Regions from separate parts of the Variovorax restrictus genome, predicted to be linked through region 2. Evidence: predicted binding sites of a transcription regulator. Region 2 holds the regulator's gene; each other region holds the start of a gene.
The links. Region 2 encodes FNR, which switches genes on or off when oxygen is low (the NO sensors DNR and NnrR bind a similar motif). Its sites were predicted from a motif close to TTGATNNNNATCAA; they were not measured.

Region 1 (5,561 bases), 910 kb from region 2:
CATCGGCCGAGCCGCCCAGCGTGCTGGCCAGGGGTGGCAGCAGCACGAGTACCAGCACCATGGCCAGGTCCTCGACGACCAGCCAGCCGACGGCGATACGCCCGGTGTAGGAGTCGAGCAGGCCCAGGCTTTCCAGCGCGCGCAGCAGCACCACCGTGCTGGCCACCGACAGCGCCAGCCCGAACACCAACGCCGCGCCCAGCGACCAGTCCCACCAGAGCGCCAGCGAGCCGCCCATCAGCGTGGCCACGGCGATTTGCACCAGCGCACCCGGGACGGCGATCTTTCGCACGGCCAGCAGGTCGTCGAGCGAGAAATGCAGGCCGACGCCGAACATCAACAGCATCACGCCGATCTCCGCGAGCTGCGCGGCGATCTCGGCATCGGCCACGAAGCCGGGCGTGAATGGGCCGATGATCACGCCTGCGAGCAGGTAACCGACCAGCGCCGGCAGCCGCACGCGCACCGCCAGAAAGCCGAGCACCAGCGCGAGCCCGAGGCCGGCCGCGATGGTGTTGATCAGGGAAACGCTGTGGGGCATCCGGACGGGCGCTGGGTTGAAAGAGGTGCAACTCCGGGGGTCCTGGCGCCGAAGGCGGCGGCAAGAGGCTGCCACGACTTTAGCGTCCATCGCGACGGCGCCCACCGCGCCGTCGTAAAGCCCCGTCGCCCGGCTTCGCTCACCAGAAGCCCAGCACCTTCCACCAGGTCGTGCCGACGACGGCGAAGACGAGCAGCTCGACCACGCACATCACGAACCCCACGCGCCACCACAGGCCCATCGTGACATAGCCGCTGCCGAAGATGATCGGCGACGTGCCGGTGGCGTAGTGCGTCAGGGTCATCATGATGGAGGAGCCGGCCGTCATCATGAGCATGAAGGGCACGACGTAGGCGGCCGGGATCAGCTGCGCACCGACCGCGAGGAACGCGAGCATCATCGCGCTGATGTGCGCCGTGGTGCTGGCGAACAGGTAGTGCGAGAACACGAACATCAGCACCAGGATCACGGCGATCGGCGGCCAGCCCATGCCGCTGGTGACGATGGCGGCCTTCATGCCTTCGGAGAACCAGGCGATCACGCCGACCTTGTTCAGCTGCTCGGCCAGCATCACCAGCGCGCCGAACCAGATCAGGGTGTCCCACGCGCTCTTTTCGGACAGCACGTCGTCCCAGTCGATGGTCCCCGTGATGATCAGCACGAACAGGCCGACGAAGGCGACCACCGTGGGGTCGAGCGTGAAGGCGGGGCCGAACAGCATCGCGGGGACGTTCGCCCACAGCACCAGCAGCAGGCCGAAGGTACCCAGCATGACTTTCTCGCTGGGCGTGAGCGGCCCCATCGTCGTGAGCTCGGCGCGCGCGTAGTCCACGGCGTCCGGCGTGGCCTTCAGCGCCGGCGGCGACAGCAGGTAGATCACCAGCGGCATCACGAGCAGGCAGACCAGGCCGGGCAGCAGCATGCACAGCGCCCAGGTCGTCCACGACAGGTGAAAGCTCTGGTTCGTGGCCCGGGCGACGTAGTCCACCACCAGCGGGTTGGGCGCCGTCGCCGTGAGGAACATGGCCGAGGTGATCGGGTTGGCGTGGTAGTTGACCAGCGCCAGGTAGGTGCCCACCTTGCCCTGCGTGCCCTTGGCCGGGTCCGAGTCGAAGGCGGTGGCGATGGACTTCATGATCGGGTGCACGATGCCGCCGCCGCGCGCCGTATTGCTCGGCGTGAAGGGCGCCAGGATCAGCTCGCAGAGGGTCAGGCCGTAGCCGATACCGATCGTGCGCTTGCCCAGCAGCGCGATGAAGATCAAACCGATGCGGTTGCCCAGGCCGGTCTTTTTCAGCCCGCGCGAGATCAGGATGGCGACCACGATCAGCCAGATCAGCGGGCTGGAAAAGCTGCCCAGCGCATCGGTGATCGCTCCCTTGGAGGAATTCGAGGTGACCTGCGTCAGCGAGACGATCACGATGGCCATCATCGCCATGACGCTGATCGGCATGACCTTGAGGATGATCGCCACGATGGTGGTCAGGAAGATCGCCACCAGCCGCCAGGCATCGGGCGTGAGGCCCTCGGGGCGCGGGATCAGCAGCAGGGTCAGCAGGACAGCCGTGGCGATCAGCGCAGGCACCAGTTTGAAGGGCACGGCTTCGTTGAAATAGCGCAGGGCCGCCTTGAGACGGGTGTAGATCATTCGGTTCTTTCGGGAGTGCCGCCGGGCAAGCCACGTGCGGCGCTCCGTGTCGCCAGCGAATGGGGCAATCTAGGCGCGATCGCGCGCCGACGGTTGACCGTCGTCAAGTCCCGTCCTTCGCCCAAAAGAAAACCCGCCGAAGCGGGTTGCCGAGCGGCGTGCGAGCGCGCTCAGTGCATGTGCAGGCCGCCGTTGACCGAGAAGTCGGCACCGGTCGAATAACCACCTTCGTCGGTGGCCAGCCAGGAGATGATCGAGGCGATTTCGCTCGGCTTGCCCAGGCGCTTGACCGGGATGGTGGCGATGATCTTGTCCAGCACTTCCTGGCGGATCGCGTTGACCATGTCGGTGCCGATGTAACCCGGGCTCACGGTGTTGACCGTCACGCCCTTGTTGGCCATTTCCTGCGCCAGCGCCATGGTGAAGCCGTGCATGCCCGCCTTGGCAGCGGAGTAGTTGGTCTGGCCGGCCTGGCCCTTGGCGCCGTTGACCGAGCTGATGTTGATGATGCGGCCCCAGCCCTTTTCCACCATGTCGGCCACCACCTGCTTGGTGACATTGAACATGCTGTTGAGATTGGTCTCGATCACCGCGCTCCAGTCTTCGGGCGTCATCTTGAGGAACATGCGGTCGCGCGTGATGCCGGCGTTGTTGACCAGCACGTCAATGCTGCCGTGCTCGGACTTGGCCTTGCTGAAGGCGTCGACCGTGGAATTCCAGTCGCCGACATTGCCGACGGAGGCGTGGAACTCGTACCCCTGCGCCTTCTGTTCGGCCAGCCACTTGCCGAAGTCCCGCGTCGGGCCGCAACCGGCGATGACCGTGAAGCCATCCTTGTGGAGACGTTGGCAGATGGCGGTTCCGATTCCTCCCATGCCACCGGTGACGTAGGCGACTTTCTTGCTCATGAGTGTTCCTTGGATTGGTACGAGGCCTGGACAGGCCGAATCACTGTAGCGAAGTTTCTCACGGCCTCCGGCCCAGGAAAACACTGACCCCGATGAGCAACACAACTGTCACATCTCGTTCCTACACTGCGGCATGTCTTCGATTGCCCTGAACGGGGTCGCCAAATCATGGGGCGACAGCACTGCCCTGCACGCCGTTAACCTCCAGATCGCTTCCGGGTCCTTTTGCGTGCTTCTCGGGCCTTCGGGCTGCGGAAAATCCACCACGCTGCGCATCATCGCGGGACTGGAGACCGCCACGCAAGGCCAGGTGCAGATCGATGACCGAGACGTGACAGACCTGCCACCGGCGCAGCGCGGGATCGCGATGGTGTTCCAGAACTATGCCCTGTTCCCGCACCTGAGCGTGGCCAACAACATCACGTTCGGCCTGTCGGTCCGCAAGGTGCCGGCCGCCGAAAGCGCCGAGCGGCTGCGCAACGCCGCCGCCCTGCTCGGCCTCACCGCCCTGCTCGACCGCAAACCCGGCCAGCTTTCCGGCGGCCAGCAGCAGCGCGTCGCACTTGGGCGCGCGCTGGTGGCACAGGCCAAGGTCTGCCTGATGGACGAGCCGCTGTCCAACCTCGACGCCCAGTTGCGCCAGGACATGCGCCGTGAACTGCGCGAGCTGCAGCAGAAGCTCGGTCTCACCGTCGTCTACGTCACGCACGACCAGACCGAGGCGATGAGCATGGCCGACCAGGTCGTTCTGCTGAACCAGGGGCGCGTCGAGCAGGCCGGCACGCCGCGCGCGCTGTATGCGCGACCAGCCACCACCTTCGCGGCGCGCTTTATCGGCACGCCGCCGATGAACCTGGTCGCACTCGACGCCGACGGCCGCATCGCGGGCAGCGAGGTCGCGTCCGGCGTGCAGGCCACGCAACTGGGCGTGCGCCCCGAAGCCATCACGCTCGCCGCCGACGGCATCCCCGCCGTGGTGCAGAGCGTCGAATACCTGGGCGCCGACCTGGTGCTGCGCTGCGCCGTGGGCAGCGAGGTGCTGCTGGTGCGCGCTGCCGGCGGGCACGTCGCCACGCCGGGCGAGCGCGTGCACCTGCGCTGGGCGCCCGACGAGGCCCACGGCTTCGACGCTGGTGGCCGGCGCATTCAGTGATCCAAGAACACCCATTTTTCATCCGAGGAGAGAGTTCCACCATGCGACGCAACACCTTCGTCCAGACGCTGGCCGCCACCGCCCTGCTCACCGGCCTTGCCGGTTTTGCGCAGGCGCAGGCGCCGGTCGACTTGCAGTTCTATTACCCGGTCGCCGTGGGCGGCCCGATCGCCAAGACCATCGACGGCTTCGCCGAGGGCTTCATGAAGGAGAACCCCGGCATCAAGGTCACGCCGATCTACGCCGGCACCTACCAGGAGACCATCGTCAAGGCGCTCACCGCGCACAAGTCGGGCACGCCGCCGGTCACCTCGGTGCTGCTGTCGACCGACATGTTCACGTTGATCGACGAAGACGCCATCGTGCCCTTCGACGACTTCGCCAGAACGCCGGAAGACAAGGCGTGGATGGCCAGTTTCTACAAGGCCTTCATGGCCAACAGCCAGACCGGCGGCAAGACCTGGGGCATTCCGTTCCAGCGCTCGACAGTCGTCATGTACTGGAACAAGGAGCTTTTCAAGGAAGCCGGCCTCGACCCGAACAAGGCGCCGACCACCTGGGCCGAACTGAAGGACGCCGCCACCAAGCTGACCAAGAAGGACGCGAGCGGCAAGACCACGCAGTACGGCGTGCAGATCCCGTCAAGCGGCTTCCCGTACTGGCTGTTCCAGACGCTGACCACGCCCAACGACGCGATCCTCGCCAACGCGACCGGCACGCAAGTGAAGTTCGACGACCCGAAGGTCATCGAGGCACTGCAGTTCTGGGTCGACCTGGGCAAGGCCGGCATCCACCCACCGGGCGTCGTCGAATGGGGCACCACCCCGAAGGACTTCTTCGAGAAGAAGGCCGCGATCATCTACACGACCACCGGCAACCTGACCAACATCAAGACGAACGCCAAGTTCGACTTCGGCGTCGGCATGATCCCCGGCAACAAGCGCAAGGGCTCGCCGACCGGCGGTGGCAACTTCTACATCTTCAAGAAGTCGACGCCGGCCCAGCAGGAAGCCGCCTTCAAGTTCGCCAAGTGGGTGACACAGCCCGAACGCGCGGCGCAGTGGAGCATGGAGACCGGCTACGTCGCCGTCTCGCAGGCCGCCTACGACACGCCGACGCTCAAGAAATACGGCCAGGACTTCCCCGCCGCCCTCGTGGCGCGTGACCAGCTGCCGGTGTCGGTCGCCGAGTTCTCCACGCACGACAACCAGCGCGTGACCAAGGCGCTGAACGACGGCCTGCAGGCCGCGTTGACCGGCACCAAGACGCCAGCCCAGGCGATGCAGGACGCGCAGAAGGAAGCCGACCGCA
Region 2 (5,561 bases):
CGCCTACCCGGGGCTGGGCAGCATGCAGGGCCAGCTCGGATGGAGCACCGCGGGCGAGTACGAGAAGGAGATTGCCAAGGCCAACGCCGAACTGGCGCCGGTGTACGCTAAGTTCACCGCGATGCCGGCCGAGCAGATGGCGCGCGAGCCGCAGGCCATGGCGATCGGCGAACGCCTGTTTCTGAACAACTGCGCGCAGTGCCACGGCTCCGACGCGCGCGGCAGCAAGGGCTTTCCGAACCTGACCGATGGCGACTGGCTGCACGGCGGTGACCCGGCGAAGATCCAGGAGTCCATCACGCTCGGGCGCATCGGTGTCATGCCGCCGATGGCCGCGGCCGTCGGCACGCCGGACGACGTGAAGAACGTCGCCAACTACGTGCTGAGCCTGTCGGGCAGCCCGCACGACTCGGTGCGCGCCGGCCTCGGCAAAGCCAAGTTCACCGCCTGCGCGGCCTGCCACGGCATGACCGGCGGCGGCAACCCGGCCCTGGGTGCACCCAATCTGTCGGACCGCATCTGGCTGCACGGCTACGGGCAGGACGCCATCGTCTCGATCATCAACACCGGCAAGACCAACCAGATGCCGGCGCAGCAGGGCCGTCTGACCGATGCGCAGATCCAGGTGCTGGCGTCGTATGTCTGGGGCCTGTCGAACAACCCGTCTGCGGCGTCGCGCTGAGCACGACCGCCCGTCGCCCGCCTCCATGTCCGCCTCCCCACGACCCGACCCTGCGCCACCGCCGCGCCACGTGATCCCCATCGTCCCGGCCGAGGGCGAGACCGTCGGCCTCTACGCGTCGCACAAGAAGATCTACGCGCGCAGCATCCAGGGCGTGTTCGCGCGCTGGCGCTGGGCCATGGTGTTCATCACGCAGATCGTGTTCTACGGCCTGCCGTGGATCGACTGGGGCGAGCGCCAGATGGTGCTCTTCGACCTGGCGGCGCGGCGCTTCTACATCTTCGGGCTGGTGCTCTACCCGCAGGACCTGATCTACCTCACCGGGCTGCTCGTCGTCTCGGCCCTCTCGCTCTTTCTCTTCACCGCGATGGCGGGCCGCCTGTGGTGCGGCTACGCCTGCCCGCAGACGGTCTACACCGAGATCTTCATGTGGGTCGAGGAGAAGATCGAAGGCGCCCGCAGCGCGCGCATGCGGCTCGACAAGGGCTCGCTGACGATGGAACGGGGCGTCAAGAAGACCTTCAAGCACATCGTGTGGCTGGGCATCGCGATGTGGACCGGCTTCACCTTCGTCGGCTATTTCACGCCCATCCGTGAGCTGGGCATGGCCTTCCTGCAGACGCAGATGGGCTCGTGGGAGGTCTTCTGGGCCTTCTTCTACGGCTTCGCGACCTACGGCAACGCGGGCTTCATGCGCGAGCAGGTCTGCAAGTACATGTGCCCGTACGCGCGTTTCCAGGGCGCGATGTTCGACCGCGACACGCTCATCGTCAGCTACGACGCGGCGCGTGGCGACCCGCGCGGCGCGCGCGGCAAGCAGCATGAGCGCAACGGTCTGGGCGACTGCATCGACTGCACGCTGTGCGTGCAGGTGTGCCCGACCGGCATCGACATCCGCGATGGGCTGCAGTACGAATGCATCGGCTGCGGCCTGTGCGTGGACGCGTGCAACACGGTGATGGACAAGATGGACTACCCGCCCGGGCTGATCCGCTATGCCACGCAGAACGGCCTGGCCGCGGGCTGGTCGGCACGCCAGGTGCTCGCGCGGGTGTTCCGTCCGCGCGTGCTCATCTACGGCAGCGTGCTCGCCGCACTGTGCATCGGCCTGCTCGCGAGCCTGGTGACGCGCACGCCACTGAAGGTCGACGTGGTGCGCGACCGCGCCTCGCTCGCCCGCATCGTCGAGGGCGGCATGCTGGAGAACGTCTATCGCCTGCAGGTCATGAACGCGACCGAGCGACCGCAGCGCTACCAGATCACCACCAGCGGCCTCGATGGTCTCTCGGTGGTGGCCGGCGACACGGTCGAGGTGCAGCCCGCGGAGTCACGCTGGGTCGCCGTGCGACTGCAGCTGCCCTACGGTGCCGCGCCCGTGGGCTCGCACCCGGTCTACTTCGACGTGCGGGCCGCCGACGGCGGCGCCCATGTGTCGGAGAAAGCCATCTTTCTCGTTCCGCGCTGAACCCCCAGGAGACAACCCATGAATGCCCTTGCATCGAAGACGCCCGACGGCACGGACGACGCGGCCGAGCCGTGGTGGAAGTTCCCGTACGTGTGGATGGTGATCGCCGGCCCGGCCATCGTCGTGGTGGCCGGCTTCGCCACGCTGTGGCTGGCCATCCGCACACCGGACCCGGTCATCGCGGCCGACTACTACCGCCAGGGCCTCGAGATCAACAAGACGCTGGCCGACAAGAAGCTGATGCCCGCGCAGACCGGCCGCAACCATGCGGCCACGCCGAGCGAAGACGTACCGCTCCCCAAGCGGTGAGCCGAACGCGATGAAACGCCGCATTCGCCGTCTGGCCTGGATTCTCTGGCCGTCGTTCCTTCTGGCCAGCGTCGTCGAGATGCTGGTGTTCGCCATGGTCGACCCGAGCGACGTGCACTGGCGCGGCGAGCCGCTGCCGCTGTCGCGCCAGGGGCTCTACACCGCGAGCTTCTTCGTCTTCTGGATCTTGGCGATGGGCTCGAGCGCGCTGACCGCGCTGCTCGCGATGTCGCGGCGCGAGGTCAACACGCCGGAGCGTTGACCAGCCGGCGCAGTTTGTCGGCGTCGACGATGCGCACGTGGCGCTGCTGCACTGCGACGATGCCGTCTTCGACGAACTTCGACAGCGTCCGGCTCACCGTCTCGAGCTTGAGCCCGAGGTAGCTGCCGATCTCTTCGCGGGTCATGCGCAGCACCAGCTCCGACTGCGAGAAGCCGCGCGCATGCAGGCGCTGCACCAGGTTCAGCAGGAATGCGGCCAGGCGCTCTTCGGCGCGCATGCTGCCCAGCAGCAGCATCACGCCGTGCTCACGCACGATCTCGCGGCTCATGATCTGGTGCACATGCCGCTGCAGAGCCGTCACCTCGCGCGACAGCTCCTCGATGCGGTCGAAGGGCATGACGCAGACCTCGGCGTCTTCGAGCGCGACCGCGTCGCAGGTGTGGTGGTCGTTCACGATGCCGTCCAGGCCGATGATCTCCCCGGCCATCTGGAAGCCGGTGACCTGGTCGCGGCCGTCTTCCGATGTCACGCGGGTCTTGAAGACGCCGGTGCGGATGGCGTAGAGCGAGGTGAAGCGCTCGCCGTTGTGGAACAGCGTTTCGCGCCGCTTCACCTTGCGGCGCGTGGCAACGATCTCGTCGATGCGCTTCAGGTCGGCGGGCTGCAGGCCGATCGGCATGCACAACTCGCGCAGGTTGCAGTTGGAACAGGCGACTTTGATGGTTTCGGGGGTCATGGGTGCGGGCGGGGCAGGCGGGGAGTGCGCTGCCGACGCTTCGGTGGTTTGAGGGCATTGTTCGCGAGCGGTGGGTGCGCAGGCTTGACGGGCGTCAATGAAGACGGGCCCGGTTGGCGGCACAGTCGACGAGCCCTGAGCGCTCCAACCACCATGCCATCCACCCTCCTGACCGAATCCGCCGCACCGACCCGTCTGCAGCGGGTTGCCGCCTCTGCTGCACCCGTGATGACGCCGGCGACCCTGAAGCGCTTCGACGTCGCCGGCCCGCGCTACACCTCGTACCCGACGGCGGACCGCTTCGTCGAGGCTTTCGGCTGCGACGACTACGCGCAGGCGCTGCGCCAGCGCCGCACGGGCACCAGCGCCCGTGCGCTGCCGCTGTCGCTCTATGTGCACGTGCCGTTCTGCGACTCGCTGTGCTACTTCTGCGCCTGCAACAAGATCGTCACCAAGCACCACGAGCGCGCCGACGAGTACCTGCGCTACCTGGCGCGCGAGGTCGACCTGCAGGTGGCGCAGCTCGGGCGCGGCGCGCTGGTGAGCCAGCTGCATCTGGGCGGCGGCACGCCAACCTTCCTCGACGACGCCAGCCTCGCGCGGCTGATGGACATCCTGCGCAGCGCCTTCGTGCTGGCGCCCGACGGCGAGTATTCAATCGAGATCGATCCGCGCACCATCGACGCGAGCCGGCTCGAGACGCTGGCGGCGATGGGCTTCAACCGCCTGAGCTTCGGCGTGCAGGACTTCGACCCCGCCGTGCAGAAGGCGGTGCACCGCATCCAGCCTGCGGCGCAGGTGTTCGACCTGATGGCCGCGGCGCGGCGCATCGGCTTCGCGTCGGTCAACGTCGACCTGATCTATGGCCTGCCCAAGCAGACGGCTGCGTCCTTCGACCGCACCCTGGCGCAGATCTGCGAACTGCTGCCCGACCGCATCGCGCTCTATGCCTATGCCCATCTGCCGGAGCGCTTCAAGCCGCAGCGCCGCATCGAAGCGGCCGAGTTGCCCGACGCGGCGACCAAGGTCGACATGCTGTCGCGCTCGATCGCCGCGCTCACCGCGGCGGGCTACGTCTACATCGGCATGGACCATTTCGCGCTGCCGACCGACGCGCTCGCGATCGCCAAGCGGCAGGGCCGGCTGCACCGCAACTTCCAGGGCTACAGCACGCAGCCCGACTGTGACCTGGTGGCGCTGGGCGTGTCGGCCATCGGCCGCGTTGGCGCCACCTACAGCCAGAACGCGAAGATGCTGGAGGAGTACTACGACCTGCTCGACCAGGGCCGTCTGCCGGTCGTGCGCGGTCTGGCGCTGTCGCGCGACGACGTGCTGCGGCGCGCGGTGATCATGGCGCTGATGTGCCAGGGCCAGGTGAACTTCGAGTCGATCGCATTGGCCCACCTGGTCGATTTCCGTCGGCATTTCGCCGCCGAGCTGGAAGCGCTCGAACCGCTGGCCGCGCAGGGCCTGGTGACCTTGGGCGAGCACGCGGTCGACGTGACGCCGACCGGCTGGTTCTTTGTGCGCGCCATCGCGATGGTGTTCGACCGCTACCTGCAGGCCGACCGCAACCGCACGCGGTTCTCGAGAATCATATGAATCACCCCCGAAGCGCCTGCGGCGCCTCCCCCTCAAGGGGGCGATACCAGCGGCCCGGCGAAGCCGGTTCCGCGGTATCCCTGATATTGGGCTGCATCGGTTTCACCCTTCGCGGGCTATACGGCCGCGTGATGGAGACTTGAGGCAATCGATGCAGACCGCCTTGCTCGGAACCGCACTGCTGATGGGCCTGGCCGGTGGCCCGCACTGCGTCGCCATGTGCGGCGCGGCGTGCGCTGGCGTGATCCGCATCGTGCGGCCGCCGGCCGGTGGCGGGGTGGCGGCGCTGACGCCGGCGACGCCGACCGTGCCGGCCGCACTGGCCTTCAATGCGGGCCGCGCGGCCGGCTATGCGCTGGGTGGGGCCATCGCCGCCACGGCCGTCCAAAGCCTGGCCTTCGCCAGCGAGCAGGTCGCCGCACTGCGGCCGCTCTGGCTGCTGATGCATGTCTTCGTCTTCGCGTGGGGGATCGTGCTGGCTGTGTCGGGCCGGCAGCCGCTGTGGACGCACGGCCTGGGCCGATGGCTGGCCCGCGGCCTGAAG
Region 3 (5,561 bases), 1.2 Mb from region 2:
TGATCGCGCGCGACGAGGTCTTGGGCATCACCGCGCCGCAGGCCGCGACGATGGGCACCACCAGCAAGGTGGTGCGGTTGCCGGGCAGCCCGCCGATGCAGTGCTTGTCCATGACGGGCGCGACGCCCCAGTCGATGCGCTCGCCCACGTCGACCATGGCGCGGGTCAGCGCCACCGTCTCCGTCAGGTCCAGCCCGCCGCCGGCGCAGACGGTCACGAAGGACGCCAGGTGGATGTCCGACACGCGGCCCTGGCTCACGTCCGCCATCAGCGCGTGCAGCGCCACGTCGTCGAAGCGGATGCCGTGCACCTTGCCGCGCAGGTACGCCAGCGACGCCAGTTGTGGCGGATGCCGCACCTCCACGTCCTCGCCCTCGGCCGCACCGAGCATCGCCCAGGCCGCCTCCGACAGCGCGATCTCGTCGCGCCGCAGCCAGTCGCTGCGGACGTGATGCAGGATCGCCAGCACATGCCGGCCGCGCACGATCAGCTCGATCTGGGCCTGGGCCTCGAAGCCCTCGGCCAGACAGACGGCGCTGTCGGCGCGCAGGTAGGCCACCGGCTGCTGATAGGTGTCGATGCCCGCGCGGCGCGCGGGCAGGCGGTCGAAGGCCACGGCCATGGTCCGGTGCCCGTTCAGAGCACGACGCTGTCGCGGTAGTCGGGCACGCCCACCGTCCAGCCGTGGCGCTCGGCGATGGCCAGCCGCAGGGCATCGGCCGCCACCGGTTCGCCGTGGGTGACGAACACCCGCCGCGGCGCCTGCAGCTGGCCGATCCAGGCCAGCAGCTGGGCACGGTCGGCGTGGGCCGACAGGGTGTCGAGGTTGGCGACCTCGGCGCGCACCGGCACGTACTCGCCATGGATCTTCACCGCGTCGGCGCCGCCGACCAGTGCCGCGCCGCGGGTGCCGGCGGCCTGGAAGCCGGCGAAGAGGATGGTGTTGCGTGCGTCCGGCGCGTAGGCCTTGAGGTGATGCAGCACCCGGCCGCCGGTGGCCATGCCGCTGGCCGACACGATGATCGACGGGTACTTCAGCGCATTCAGCCGCTTCGACTCGGCCACGGTGTTGACGATGGTCGCCTCGTGGCTCATCGCGGCACACTGCTCAGCGCTCAACCGGTGCTCGTCGAGATGCCGACGGTAGATGCGCGTCGCGTCGGCGGCCATCGGGCTGTTGAGGAACACCGGCATGTCGGGAATGCGCCGCGCCTGCTTGAGCAGGTGCAAGGCGTGCAGCATCGTCTGTGCCCGCCCCACGGCGAAGGCCGGGATCACGAGCATGCCGCCGCGCGCGGCCGTGCGGTTGACCACCTCGGCCAGCGCCCGCAGCGTGTCGACCTCGGGGTGCAGCCGGTTGCCGTAGGTCGACTCGATCACGACATAGTCGGCCGGCTCGGGCGCCTGAGGCGCGCGCATGACGAGGTCGTCGCTGCGGCCGAGGTCGCCCGAGAACAGGATGCTGCTGCCCGGCCACGCGACATGCACGCTCGCGGCGCCCAGGATGTGGCCCGCGCGTCGCAGGCGCACCGTCCACCCGGGCCAGGGCGACCATCCCTCGTCGAAGGCCACGACCTCGAAGCGCTTGAGCGCGGCGCGCGCGTCGTCCTCCGTGTAGAGCGGCAGCGCCGGGGCGTGCTTGCTGTGGCCGTGCCGGTTGGCGAACTCGGCCTCTTCTTCCTGCAGGCGGCCGGAATCGGGCAGCAGCAGCCCGCACAGGTCGCGCGTGGCGGCCGTGGCATACACCGCCCCCCGGAAGCCCAGCGTCATGAAGCGCGGCAGGAAGCCGCTGTGGTCCATGTGTGCGTGGGTGAGCAGCACCGCGTCGACCGACGCCGGGTCGAAGGGCAGAGGCTCCCAGTTCCGCAGGCGCAATTGCTTAAGACCCTGGAACAGGCCGCAGTCGACCAGCAGCCGGCGGCCCTCGTGCGTCAGCAGGTACTTGGAGCCGGTGACGGTCCCGGTGCCGCCAAAAAAATCGATCTGCATCGCGTGTCCTTCGCAAGAAGGCCAGCTTCCCACGGCGGGCGATCGACGGCTTGACCGGCGTCAACGCACGCTGCGGTGCATGGCGCCACCTGCGGAAAATGCATTGCGCTGGATCAACCCGCCCTGCCGCGCCGCTGGCGATGATGGGCTTTGCCCCAGGAGGCCGCATGACCCCGCATCACCCCACCCGTCGGACGATCGATCGCCGCCCCGCCTGATGGGCTGCCGTCGCCTGCTTTTCCTTAGGGCGGCGCTGCTGCTCGGCGCGCTGTGCGCGGCCGCCGCCGGCACCCTGGCGGACCCGGCCGCGTTGAGCCAGAGCTACCGCAACGAGGTGGATCGCCGCCTGGAACTGCCGGCCGACGAGGCGCTTCGCTACGGCGAACTCGCGCGTGGCGCCCTGGCGGCGGCGGGCATCTCGCTGAGCTCGGCGGAATACGTGGTCGTGATCGACCGCAGCCCGCACGTGCAGGCCCTCTTCCTCTACTGGCTGTCGCCGGGCTTTCCGGCATGGCTGGTGGGCGCCTCGCCGGTCTCGACCGGGCGCGGCGGCGCCTTCGACCATTTCGAGACGCCCCTCGGCGTGTTCGAGCACAGCACCGCCAATCCGGACTTCCGCGCGGAGGGAACGCGCAATTCGAACGGCATCCGCGGCTATGGCGCCAAGGGGCTGCGCGTGTTCGATCTCGGTTGGCAGCAGGCGCGGCGACTCTGGGGCGCGGGCGGCATCAGCACGATGCGCCTGCAGATGCATGCGACCGACCCCGACCGGCTGGAGCCACGGTTGGGCAGCCCGCAATCCAAGGGATGCATCCGGATCCCCGCCAGCCTCAACCGGCTGCTCGACCGCTTCGGCGTGCTCGATGCGGACTACCTGAACGTGACCGAGGGCGCTGCCTCGTGGGTGCTCGCGCCCGACCGCATGCCCCTGGCGGATGCGGGACGCTGGGTCATCGTCGTCGAGACCGAGCGCACCGGGCGCCCGCCCTGGTCGCCGGCGCCGCCAGGTCAAGCGTCCCCGTGACGGGGCACGGCCGCTGACGCGACGCGGCCCGCGGGCGCAGCCTCTCAGCCGCCCCAGCGCCAGTTCAGGATCTCCGGCATGTCCTCGCCGTGCGCCTCGATCCACGCACGATGCATGAGCAGGCGATCGCGCAGGATCTGCCGGACATGGCCGGCCGCGTCGCGCAGGCGCGGCACCTGGTCGATTGCATCGGCGGCCAGGTGGAAGCGGTCCAGGCGGTTGAGCACCGTCATGTCGAAGGGCGTGGTGGTCGAGCCCTCTTCCTGGTAGCCATGCACATGAAAATTGGCGTGCCCCGCGCGGCGGTAGACAAGGCGGTGGACCACCCACGGGTAGCCGTGGAAGGCGAAGACGACGGGGCTGTCGCGGGTGAAGATCGAATCGAAGTCGGCGTCCGAGATCCCGTGAGGATGGGCCGAGGGCGGCTGCAGGGCCATCAGGTCGACCACATTGACCACGCGCACCCGCAGTGCCGGCAGGAGTTCGCGCAGCAGGTCCACGGCCGCCAGCGTCTCCAGCGTCGGCACGTCCCCCGCGCACGCCATCACCACGTCGGGGGTCTCGCCGGCGTCGCTGCTCGCCCATCGCCAGATGCCCAGGCCGTCGCTGCAGTGCCGCTCGGCGGCGGCCATGTCCAGCCACTGCGCCGCGGGCTGCTTGCCGACAACGATCACGTTCACCAGATCGCGGCTGCGCAGGCAGTGGTCCATCACCGACAGCAGCGTGTTCGCGTCGGGCGGCAGGTAGATGCGCGCGACCGAGGCCTTCTTGCTGGCGACATGGTCGATGAAGCCCGGGTCCTGATGGCTGAAGCCGTTGTGGTCCTGCTGCCAGACGTGGCTGGTGAGCAGGTAGTTCAGCGACGCGATGGGCCGGCGCCACGGCACGCCGGCCGCCACCTTCAGCCACTTCGCATGCTGGTTGAACATCGAGTCGATGATGGGGATGAACGCCTCGTAGCAGGTGAACAGGCCATGGCGCCCGGTGAGCAGATACCCCTCGAGCCAGCCCTGGCACAGGTGCTCGCTCAGGACCTCCATCACGCGGCCGTTCGGCGCGATGTGGTCGTCGCCCGGACGGATCTCGGACGCCGACATGCGTTTGGTCACCTCGAAGACCGCGTCCAGCCGGTTCGAGGTGGTTTCGTCGGGCGCCATCAGCCGGAAGTTGCGCTGATGCTCGTTGAGGGCCATCACGTCGCGCACGAAGGCACCGGTCACGCGCGTGGCCTCGGCCTTCGCCGCGCCCGGCTGCGGCACGGCCACCGCGTAACGGCGAAAGTCCGGCATGCGCAGATCGCGCAGCAGCAGGCCGCCGTTGGCATGCGGGTTCGCGCTCATGCGCCGCGGCCCGCGCGGTGCCAGTGCGGCGATCTCCGGGTCCAGCGCGCCGCTGGCGTCGAACAGCGTCTCCGGCCGGTAGCTGCGCAGCCAGGCCTCGAGCAGTTCGATGTGCGCCGGCTGACCGGCGAAGCCCGACAGCGGCACCTGGTGCGCGCGCTGGGTGCCCTCGATCGCACGACCGTCCACCGTCTTCGGCCCGGTCCAGCCCTTGGGCGAGCGCAGCACGATCATCGGCCAGTGCCGGCGGCGGTCGAAGCCGTCCTCGCACGCTTCCACCTGGATCGCACGGATCGCATCGAGGGCGCGGTCCATCGCCGCGGCCATGTCGCGGTGCATGGCCGCGGGGTCGTCGCCGGAGACGAAGTACGGCTCGTGGCCGAGGCCGCGCATGAGCTGGGTGAGCTCCTCGTCGCCGATGCGCGCGAGCACGGTCGGCCCGGCGATCTTGTAGCCGTTGAGGTGCAGGATCGGCAGCACCGCGCCGTCGCACGCCGGGTTCAGGAACTTGTTCGAGTGCCAGCTCGCGGCGAGTGCCGCCGTCTCGGCCTCGCCGTCGCCGATCACGCAGCAGGCGATGAGCCCCGGGTTGTCGAACACGGCTCCGTAGGCGTGCAGCAGCGAATAGCCGAGCTCGCCGCCTTCGTGGATCGAACCGGGCGTCTCCGCCCCCACATGGCTCGACACGCCGCCCGGAAACGAAAACTGCCTGAACAGCCGGCGCATCCCGTCGATGTCGCGTCCGACCCCCGCATAGACCTCGCTGTACGTGCCTTCGAGCCAGCTGTTGGCAAGCACGCCCGGGCCGCCATGCCCGGGCCCGGCGATGAAGATCGCATCGAGGTCGCGCGCCCTGATCGCGCGGTTCATGTGTGCGTAGATGAAGTTCAGCCCGGGGGTCGTGCCCCAATGGCCCAGCAACCGCGGCTTGATGTGGGACAGCGCGAGCGGCTCCTGCAGCAGCGGGTTGTCCAGCAGGTAGATCTGCCCCACCGACAGGTAGTTCGCCGCACGCCACCAGGCGTCGACGCGGGCCAGTTCGATCTGCGCGGCCGGCGTGCCGGTCATCTCGTCACCGTCTTCATGAAGCATGGACCGCACTCCTCGTTGGCAGGCCGCCTGTCCGTCGCCCACGCGGTGGACCCGCTGCCATCGGCCCAGCGTAGCGCGCCGGGGGGCGGGCCGCTTGCGCTGCGTCAAGCGTGCTC

Region 1: ACSFA0_RS09825 (DASS family sodium-coupled anion symporter) is a predicted target of FNR. The motif match lies at 2,283-2,296, and genes of this name have one in related genera.
Region 3: ACSFA0_RS08455 (MBL fold metallo-hydrolase RNA specificity domain-containing protein) is a predicted target of FNR. The motif match lies at 2,040-2,053, and genes of this name have one in related genera.

Annotation. Positions count from the first base shown of each region.
Region 1 covers NZ_JBPJZH010000001.1:2,071,531-2,077,091, reverse strand. The annotation lists gene ACSFA0_RS09830 (cation:proton antiporter domain-containing protein) at 1-541, opposite strand, end outside; gene ACSFA0_RS09825 (DASS family sodium-coupled anion symporter) at 681-2,189, opposite strand; gene phbB (acetoacetyl-CoA reductase) at 2,360-3,097, opposite strand; gene ACSFA0_RS09815 (ABC transporter ATP-binding protein) at 3,231-4,250, shown strand; gene ACSFA0_RS09810 (ABC transporter substrate-binding protein) at 4,292-5,561, shown strand, end outside.
Region 2 covers NZ_JBPJZH010000001.1:2,979,898-2,985,458, reverse strand. The annotation lists gene ccoP (cytochrome-c oxidase, cbb3-type subunit III) at 1-682, shown strand, start outside; gene ccoG (cytochrome c oxidase accessory protein CcoG) at 708-2,147, shown strand; gene ACSFA0_RS14095 (FixH family protein) at 2,166-2,456, shown strand; gene ACSFA0_RS14090 (hypothetical protein) at 2,467-2,718, shown strand; gene fnr (fumarate/nitrate reduction transcriptional regulator Fnr) at 2,699-3,415, opposite strand; gene hemN (oxygen-independent coproporphyrinogen III oxidase) at 3,644-5,017, shown strand; gene ACSFA0_RS14075 (sulfite exporter TauE/SafE family protein) at 5,169-5,561, shown strand, end outside.
Region 3 covers NZ_JBPJZH010000001.1:1,783,541-1,789,101, reverse strand. The annotation lists gene ACSFA0_RS08460 (thymidine phosphorylase family protein) at 1-622, opposite strand, end outside; gene ACSFA0_RS08455 (MBL fold metallo-hydrolase RNA specificity domain-containing protein) at 637-1,989, opposite strand; gene ACSFA0_RS08450 (L,D-transpeptidase family protein) at 2,207-3,013, shown strand; gene ACSFA0_RS08445 (phosphoketolase family protein) at 3,058-5,445, opposite strand.